DNA from 2 places in the Bacillus basilensis genome. Region 2 is predicted to be linked to the other one. Evidence: riboswitches for the same ligand, from Rfam matches in the RefSeq annotation. Region 2 holds a riboswitch; the other holds the start of a gene.
The links. Region 2 has a riboswitch for cyclic di-AMP ahead of ACQVV1_RS17965 (APC family permease). Riboswitches for the same ligand answer to the same signal wherever they lie in the genome.
Positions count from the first base shown of each region.

Region 1: it holds a riboswitch for cyclic di-AMP, as region 2 does, so the genes downstream of both, ACQVV1_RS09425 (SipW-dependent-type signal peptide-containing protein) here and ACQVV1_RS17965 (APC family permease) in region 2, are expected to answer to the same signal.

Region 1 covers NZ_JBNTQO010000004.1:11,820-16,782, forward strand. Annotated here, with positions in the region: gene thiF (thiazole biosynthesis adenylyltransferase ThiF) at 1-792, shown strand, start outside; gene thiD (bifunctional hydroxymethylpyrimidine kinase/phosphomethylpyrimidine kinase) at 799-1,614, shown strand; cyclic di-AMP (ydaO/yuaA leader) riboswitch at 1,705-1,852, shown strand; gene ACQVV1_RS09415 (hypothetical protein) at 1,946-2,332, shown strand; gene ACQVV1_RS09420 (hypothetical protein) at 2,349-2,579, shown strand; cyclic di-AMP (ydaO/yuaA leader) riboswitch at 2,841-2,986, shown strand; gene ACQVV1_RS09425 (SipW-dependent-type signal peptide-containing protein) at 3,083-3,187, shown strand; gene ACQVV1_RS09430 (potassium-transporting ATPase subunit F) at 3,184-3,264, shown strand; gene kdpA (potassium-transporting ATPase subunit KdpA) at 3,284-4,951, shown strand.
Region 2 covers NZ_JBNTQO010000009.1:81,186-86,148, reverse strand. Annotated here, with positions in the region: gene ACQVV1_RS17965 (APC family permease) at 278-2,104, opposite strand; cyclic di-AMP (ydaO/yuaA leader) riboswitch at 2,249-2,395, opposite strand; gene ACQVV1_RS17960 (hypothetical protein) at 2,536-2,664, shown strand; gene panE (2-dehydropantoate 2-reductase) at 2,719-3,663, opposite strand; gene ACQVV1_RS17950 (hypothetical protein) at 3,839-4,963, shown strand, end outside.

The DNA.
Region 1 (4,963 bases), on a different contig from region 2:
AATAATCTTCCGAAGGCTGTAGCGGCGAAGAAACGTCTAGAAGAGATTAATAGTGAAGTAAGAGTAGAAGCACTCGTTCAAGATGTAACAGCTGAGGAATTAGAAGAGCTTGTTACAAATGTTGATGTAATCATTGATGCAACTGATAATTTCGAAACGCGTTTCATTGTAAATGATATAGCGCAAAAATATTCTATTCCATGGATTTACGGGGCTTGTGTAGGGAGTTACGGACTTTCTTACACAATTCTTCCTAGTAAAACACCATGTTTATCATGTTTATTACAATCGATTCCGCTTGGCGGTGCGACATGTGATACAGCGGGCATTATATCACCTGCTGTATCTCTCGTCGTTTCTCATCAAGTAACGGAAGCTCTTAAACTATTAGTGGAAGATTACGAATCACTTCGAGAGGGACTTGCGTCGTTTGATGTATGGAAGAATGAATATTCATGTATGAATGTGCAAAAGCTTCGTAAACACAATTGTCCTTCATGCGGGGAGAATGCATTATATCCGTATTTAAATAAAGAAAATACATCGAAAACAGCAGTTTTATGCGGACGAAATACAGTTCAAATTAGACCACCTCATAAAGGGGAAATGGATTTTGAACAATATAAGGGGCTGCTGGAAGGTCGCGTTACGGATTTAAATGTAAATCCATATTTACTATCATTTTCTGTTGAAGAAAAGAGATTAGTTGCCTTCAAAGATGGTCGTGTACTTGTACATGGAACGAAAGATATAAGCGAAGCAAAGACGATTTATCATCGCTATTTTGGTTAGAAAAGGATGAGTGGGATGAAAGTGAATAAAGCTTTAACAATTGCAGGATCTGATAGCGGAGGCGGTGCTGGCATTCAAGCGGATTTAAAAACATTCCAAGAGCTTGGTGTATATGGGATGACGGCTATTACGGTAATTACTGCTCAAAACACGCTTGGCGTTCAAGGGGTATATCCTGTTCCATTAGAAGGTATTACGGAACAGCTGAATTCAATTGGTACGGATTTAACACCAGATGCTGTGAAACTAGGAATGTTATTTAGTAGCGAAATCATTCAAATTGTAGCAGAACATATTAATAAATTTGGCTGGAATAATATTGTGCTAGACCCTGTTATGATTGCTAAGGGTGGAGCATCATTATTACAACAAGAAGCAGTACAAGCATTAAAGGAATATTTATTACCAGTAGCAACTGTTATAACACCGAATGTTCCGGAAGCAGAAGTGTTAACTGGGCTGGAAATTCATAACGTTGAAGATAGTAAAGAGGCTGCAAAAGTACTTCATGAATTAGGTGCGAAATATGTACTCATGAAGGGCGGACATGCAGAATATCAAGGTAATGAAGTAATTGATTTACTCTTTGATGGAGAAGATTTTATTGAATTTAGAAGTGAGCGAATTCCTTCAAAGCAAACACACGGAAGCGGCTGTACATTTGCGTCAGCAGTTACAGCTGGACTTGCGAAAGGATACTCGATGGAAGAGGCAGTTCAAGAGGCTAAACAATTTATTAGTATAGCAATTGAAGAACCGTTGAATATTGGAAGTGGTCATGGACCGACGAATCACTTTGCATACAAATTGAATAAAGCATAAGCATGAATAATAGAAAAGTCAGTTTTATAACTGGCTTTTTTTCTGTTTACTTTTTCCAAATACAGGAGTAATATATCAGCCAGAATACATTTTTGTAATACGCTGAGTCCAATTCTATGGAGCGGAGGAACCAATTTGTGCAGTGTCACTAGGGGTGAATCTTTCAATTTTGAAAGTAGGGCTACTCTCAAAGTCCGAATCCGACAGCTAACTTCGTAAGCGTCTTGAGAGAGGACGGTGCCATGATGGATACATCACTTCATCGATCTGATTAGTATAGGGGAATATCAATCTATGTTTGAGTTCTTTTATGCTAAGGAGGATGAGGTATATGGAACTAACACTTATTTGTGTTGGAGAAGAAAGCAAGGTAAATAGTTTAATAGATTTAGTAGCTTTTCAACATGAGTTAATTATTTTTACAGCAAATGAAGAGATAGCGGCTGAAGTTAGGAATTGTGGATTTGATTGGACGTATAGTTGTAGTAAGAAGCAGGATTTTACTAGTATTTGTGAGTGTATTAAGAAGGTGATTCTGCTAGGGGATGAGCTTCCAATCGTTAGCTTCTTTACAGAACACATTCGTTTTTCTTTCCAAGCGCCTATTACTGTTGTTACAAAAAATAAACGATATCCAGCGAGGCTCTATGAAACAATTGGAGCTACATTTGTCGTGTTTACGAATTGTGATAATATTTCTTTTTTATGTTTTGAATAAGGCGGGGGAGAAGAAAATGAAGGTGTTATTATTAGGAGATATAGCGAATCGTTGGGCAGTATCGGTAGAGCGAGTTCAAGAATTGGTGGTGCTCGATCCTATTTTTCCAAGGCCCTATATCATATTACCATCAAAAGACGCTTTATATTTAAAATCAGATGTTATCGAATATGAGCAGCTACATGCAGAATTGTCACAAGTTTATATTCGCGGGAGAAATTTACGTGCTTTTTTACGAGGGGAATAAATAGTGTATAAAAAAAGAGCGAATGCGAAGTGCAACAAGCTATGCACTTCATGTCATTCGCTCTTTTTATTTCGTATTTAAAAGGTTATTTCTGTGAAAAAGAAAGAAAAGACGAGAAAACAGATGAAAGAATATTAATAACACTAAATGTAAGCGTTTAAACAGATGGATATTTTCTTATTTTCAGTAATTTGCCTCTTTACAAGTTAAATATAGAGGAGTATATTTACTCTCATAAATCATTCATAAAATTTCCAAAAAAACCTAAAATCGCTGAGTTCCAGAAATGGAGCGGGGGAACCAATTTTGTGCATCGTCACTTGGGGTGAATCTTTCAGTTTTGAAAGTAGGGCTACTCTTTAGGCCCGAATCCGACAGCTAACCTCGTAAGCGTTTAGAGAGGAGGTTTACTTTGTGTTGTTCATTTCGAACACTAAGTAGAGCTTAGTGTTCTTTTTTTGATAATCTAATGGTAAATTTTTACAATGGGAAGAGGGATAGCTATGTTAGATGTTGTAATGATCGGGATTTTTGTTGTGTTAGTCGCATCGATGGCAAGTCTTGCAAGTTGGTCAGATAAAGTTGTGAAAGAAGGGAAGCAATCATGACGATTGCCTTATCGGTTATTGTTGCAGTAATTACGTTGTACTTAGTGTATGCATTATTAAATCCGGAAAAGTTTTAATTAGGGGGAGTCATTCATTATGATCTGGGTCGCAGTTGTTATTACAATGCTATTGTTTATTCTTGTGGCAAAGCCAACGGGAATTTATTTAGAGAAAGCCTTTCAAGGTAGTAAAAAGCTAGATAAAGTATTCGGGCCTTTTGAAAAACTTATTTTTAAAATTGCGGGTGTAAAAGAATACAATCAAACGTGGAAACAGTACGCATTATCATTAGTTTTATTAAATGGATTTATGATTGTTGTAGTATATTTCATTTTCAGATTACAAGGAGTATTGCCATTAAATCCAGCACACATTGAAGGAATGGAGCCTACGCTCGCTTTTAATACAGCAATTAGTTTTATGGCTGATACAAACTTACAGCATTATAGCGGTGAAAATGGTTTATCTTATTTATCACAATTAATCGGAATTACATTCTTAATGTTTGCAGCACCGGCAACGACTTTAGCGCTCGTTATGGCATTTATAAGAGGACTGGCTGGAAAAGAACTCGGTAACTTTTTCGTTGATTTTACGAGAGCGTTAACGAGAGTTTTTCTTCCTATCGCATGTATTGCGGCACTAGCGTTTGTTGCACTTGGCGTACCACAAACGTTAGACGGAGCAGTTACGGCACAAACGATTGATGGCGCGAAGCAAAGTATTTTACGTGGGCCAGTTGCATCATTCGTTTCAATTAAGGAACTTGGGAATAACGGTGGTGGATTTTTCGGGGCAAACTCTACACATCCTTTTGAAAACCCAGGACAAATGAGTAATATTTTGCAAATGATGCTTATGATGTTATTGCCAACAGCACTACCATTCACGTACGGACGAATGGTAGGAAATAAAAAACAAGGACGTATTCTTTTCGTTTCACTATTCATGGTGTTTTTACTAGGGTTTATAACGATTACGACATCTGAACTAAACGGGAATCCGGCATTAAATGGAATGGGTATTGAACACGTACAAGGAAGTACAGAAGGAAAAGAAGTAAGGTTCGGAACAGTATTTTCTTCCCTTTATGCGACTGTAACGACAGCTGCTGAAACAGGGGCTGTTAATACGATGCATGATACGTTAACACCAATTGGTGGGTTAGTTCCACTTGTAAATATGATGTTAAATACAGTATATGGCGGCGTTGGAGCAGGTTTTGTGAACATTATTATGTATGCGATTATCGCAGTCTTTATATCTGGATTGATGGTCGGACGGACACCAGAGTTTTTAGGTAAGAAAATTGAAGGTAAGGAAATGAAGTTAATTGCGGTAACGATACTATTTCATCCACTGCTTATTTTAGGATTTTCAGCATTAGCTCTTTCAACAAGTTTAGGAACGGATGCTATTTCTCATTCCGGTTTCCACGGTTTGACGCAAGTGGTATATGAATATACATCGTCAGCTGCGAATAACGGATCTGGATTTGAAGGATTAGCGGATAATACACCGTTTTGGAATATTACAACTGGTTTAGTTATGTTTTTAGGTCGCTATTTCAGTTTAATTACGATGCTAGCTGTCGCAGCTTCATTGAAAGAAAAGACGGTTGTACCAGAAACAGTCGGAACGTTCCGTACGGATAATAGTTTATTTGGCGGCATTTTCATCGGAACAATTGTAATTGTCGGTGCATTAACATTCTTCCCGATGTTAGTACTCGGTCCAATTGCAGAATTTCTTACATTGAAGTAATGGAGGGTAAAT
Region 2 (4,963 bases):
ATAAGTTTTGTACTGTAAGGTCATTTAAACACAGCTATTTATCTATCGTAAAGAAGTATTTTCATTCCCTTTATTTTCAAGCTTTCCTGTCCTTATTTCAAAATATAATCCGCTTCACTTTTACAATTGAAATATCCATATATCACAACAAAAACCTCTACTTATTCATAGACACAAAAAATATATTAATATAACTTTCAGACCCATATGCAATTATGCATAGTGTATACACAAAAAGGATAGCTTCACTTTCGTAAAGCTATCCTTAAAAACCTTCTTATTTTTTCAAATGATATGGAACTGTCGTAATAACAACATTTCTTTTATAGAGTAAATACGCACGAATGAGTAAACTAGACTGATTATGAAGAATGTTATGCCAACCTTTTTTCGGAATGAACTGTGGTATAACTACAGTAACCCGGTAATTTGACTCACTCGCTTTATATTGTACTGTATCAATAAACTTTGTTAGTGGCTGAATAATACTTCTATAATGAGAATGTAAGGTAACAAGCCTTACTTCAGGTTGCCACTTCTTCCATTTCTCTTCAAATTTCTTTTCCTCTTCTCTGTCAAAAGCAACATATACAGCAATAACTTGATCTGCCGAAAGAGCCTTCGCATAGTTCAATGAATTTTCCACCACATGAGTCATACCAGCTACAGGAACAACAATTACATTTCCCTCAATTGGAACAAGTGGTTCACAAGTTTTTAAACTTAATTGATCACCCACCGCGTCGTAATGCTTCTTAATTCGATGGAACAAGAAGATGATGGCAGGTAAGAAAATAAGGATCGACCAAACTTGTGCAAATTTAGTTAAAAAGAACATGCTCATTACGATAAAACTAATAACTGCACCGATTAAATTAATCGTTAATCTCAAAGCCCATCCTTCTGGTTTTTCACGAAGCCATTTTAATACCATCCCAGTTTGAGAAAGTGTGAATGGAATAAATACACCTACTGCATATAACGGGATTAAATGTTCTGTTTGCCCTTGGAAGGCTACAATTAAAATAATCGAAGCGATTCCAAGTATAATAATACCGTTTGAGTAACCTAGGCGGTCTCCTCTAATCGTAAACATTCTCGGTATAAACTTATCTTTTGCAAGGTTAACTGCTAATAACGGAAATGCAGAATATCCTGTGTTAGCAGCAAGAATTAATATTAAAGCTGTTGTACCTTGTATGAAATAGTACATGAAATTACGTCCAAATGTTTGTTCAGCAATTTGAGAAACAACTGTTACTTCTTTACTTGGAGTAATTCCGTAATAATAAGCTAAGAAAACAATCCCTGAAAATAACACTGCAAGTAATGCTCCCATTGCAAGCAATGTTTTCGCTGCATTGTTAGGTGCAGGATCCTTAAAGTTTGGAATTGCGTTAGAGATCGCCTCTACACCTGTTAAAGCCGAACTACCCGATGCAAATGCTCGTAACAGTAAAAACAAACTAATTCCTGCAACCGGCGTTCCAATTGGCGTGTGTAAAGTCGGTGAAACGTGTCCCGTTAAAATATTATATATCCCTACACCAATTAATATAAATAGTGCTAAAACGAATAAATAAACAGGATATGCTAAAACGGAAGCTGATTCCGTTACCCCTCTTAAATTTAAAATAGTAATAAATATAACAAATATAATCGCAATGATTACATTATGTGCATGTAAACTAGGAAAAGCAGATGTTAGCGCATCTGTACCAGCAGACACACTTACCGCAACCGTTAAAATATAATCGACTAATAAAGATCCTCCAGCAATTAAGCCTGGGTTCATCCCTAAATTTTCTTTTGATACAACATACGCGCCCCCGCCATGCGGATAAGCAAAAATAATTTGTCGATAAGATAAAATAAGGGCTGTCAATAATACTAATACCCCAACAGCTATCGGAATAGAATACCAATAAGCGATTGCTCCAAGACCTGCTAAAGCAATTAATATTTGCTCTGGACCGTAAGCAACCGATGATAAAGCGTCAGAAGACAAAATTGCTAACGCCTTCGTTTTATTGAGCTTTTGTTCTCCAAGCTCAGTTGATTTTAACGGTCTTCCAATTAAAAATCTTTTAATAGATGAAACCACTGCTGTCCACTCTCCATTAATTTTGTACGAACTTTTCTGCTAGTTACAGCGGATAAACTATTTCTTCAGAAAACAAAAAATGTCTACAAGCCATAACGAAATAGACTTGTAGACATTATATTTTTTGTCGCACAAGCTCCACCTTCCTTCTCAATATAACGCTTACGAGGTTAGCTGTCGGATTCGGGCCTATGAGTAGCCCTACCTTTTTCAAGGATTCACCCCATTGGATTAAGTATTAATCCATAAGAACGGGTCCCCCGCACCATGCGGTTTCAGCGATTTAGAAAATTGAAACTGTGGATTATAATACTCCTTTATTTTCAAAATGTAAACAAAAATTTTGAAAAAGAAAAAATTTAAAATGATTGCGCATAATCCGCCGATAAATATACATAATGAATACTAAAAAATCGATAAAGGAGACCCATATGTCTAAAGAAAAGAAGCCTATTTTTTCCGATTCCTATTTAGATGCGTTAGCAAATGAAATTAATCAACTATACAGTAAACGTGAACAGGAAATAAATTTGACAGATAGAACGAAAAGAAATAAATAAATTGTCATAAAAAAGAAAGCAATACACTTATATATTGCTTTCTTTTTTATTTTTTCATACATCCAATTCTATTGCTGATCTGTTAAAGGTCATTTCTTCATACACTTTCAAATTTTGATATACTGCTTCTAATAATGGTGCTTCTATAGAAAATTGTTCTGCTACATCTAGTAAATATCCTTGTAAGTGCTTTCCTTCTATAGACGAACCTTTTTCCATATCCCGCTGCATCGATGACTTCATGTCATATGAAATTTTATCAATTGTTTTCATATGTTCCTTGGAAATCTCATCCTTAACTGGTGCCCCAATATATCTCATAATTTGCACACATTCTTCAAATAAGCTTCGGATAAAATCACGTCCACCTTCACTTTCACGGATTGGTCCTATTGGTGCACGCATTAATGTTGTCACACCTGACATTACAGTAATAAATAAATATTTATGCCACATATCTTGCGTAATATTTTCACTTAAAACAAAACTAGATTTCGTATCTGCAAATGCTTTAGAAATATGCTTTATTCTCTCTGGATCTTGAGACTTAATTTCTCCAAATACAAGTCTGTTGGCAGCGCTAGTTTGTACAATTTCTCCTTGATCGTTTAACGTCGTCTCGATAAAGCATAAACCGCCAATTACTTTTTCCTCGCCGAATTCTTTTTGTAATAATGATAAATGAGCGATACCATTTAACAATGGAATGATTACAGTATTTTTACCTACAAACAGCTTCAAATCTTGAATTGCCTCGTTTAAGTGATACGCTTTTGTTGAAAATAAAATAACATCAAATGGAGAAGTTCTATCTTCTTTCGTTATTAATTTCGGTTGGAAGGAAAAATCCCCGTTCATACTTCGGATTACAAGTCCTCCTTCCTCTAATTGTTTTTTCCGTTTACTACGAACAAGAAACGTAACATCTTCTCCCTTTTCAACTAATCGGCCACCAAAAAAGCCTCCGACGCCACCAGCTCCTAGTACTAAAATACGCATACAACATCCCCCTTTTCAAAATATAATCTTATACCTTTTAGTATACATAACATTATACATGTCCCCTACTAAATAAGCTGAATTTTCATTCTTTATATAGTATAAAACAGTGGTTATTTTCAAATGAATTTGGGCATGTTGTTTTTATAGCACATATGGAAAGGAAACAATGTAAATGGAGGCAATACAAACAATCGAGGAAAAAGATGTAACAACAGCTATATTTCAATTTATATTCCCGTTTTCTTTTAAAACTGGATATGAACAAAATATGTTCCCTTTCTTACAGAAAAATGATTTTCGCCCTTTTCGACTCGATCATCTTGAAAATGAAAATACATACTACGGAAAGTTTCAAGTTTCACATCAAAATATGGAAGCATACTATCTTTCATTTACAAATAAAATTCTATTTCCTCATTCAGCGCATCAAAAAGGATTACAGCGCTATTCTAAAGACCTTAATTCAAATGGATATTTAATAACAAATCTTATTTCTGTTCCATTCAAGATTCATTCTATTGACATAACACTTTGTCCTTATGAACTTGGCTTCTTAACCATTCGGACAGAAGTAGAAACAGCTCCAAAAATGTCATTATCAGAAGCAATCGAATTTGCCGCCCGCTTCCGTGTACTTGAAACTAAAAATGATACAAACGAAACGATTTGTATTGAGTGTAATGGAAAAAGATATTCCCAAGTGGAAAGGTTCATTTTCGGTTATTTATTTCATGGCGTAACAGACTTCTTTGAGAAGAAGAGATTAAGAAGCTCTTACTTTCAAACCTTTCCATTCTTTGAAGACCAAAGAATGTACGTTCAAACATTATTATCTATAAAAGAAGATATGGAACTTAATGAAGTGGATGTTTATCGTACTTCCAGTCTTTCCGGGTTAACAAGTGATGGTAGAGCATATGTGAGTGCAAATAATCTTCCTTATATTCATGATTATTTAAAACAACACGCTTACCAGAGATGGGCACCCAATCGCTATTTCATAATGGAAGAACATATTTTCACATGTGTAACAAATGAGGGAGAACACGAAATTACTAAACTTGCCAGTCAAATGTACGGGGAATTTTATTACGCTTTGTTATTAAATCTATTTCATAAAATCGTTTTATTAAAAATGGCAAACGCTTATGCTGAACTAAACATTGAACAAGATACAAATGAAATAGAGAAATTAATTTATTCAATCAATTCATTTACAGCGAATTACTTTTCTTTAGAGCTAGTATCCCAATCACAGAGTGAAGATATTTTCTTTCGCTTAAGAAAACTTTTTAAC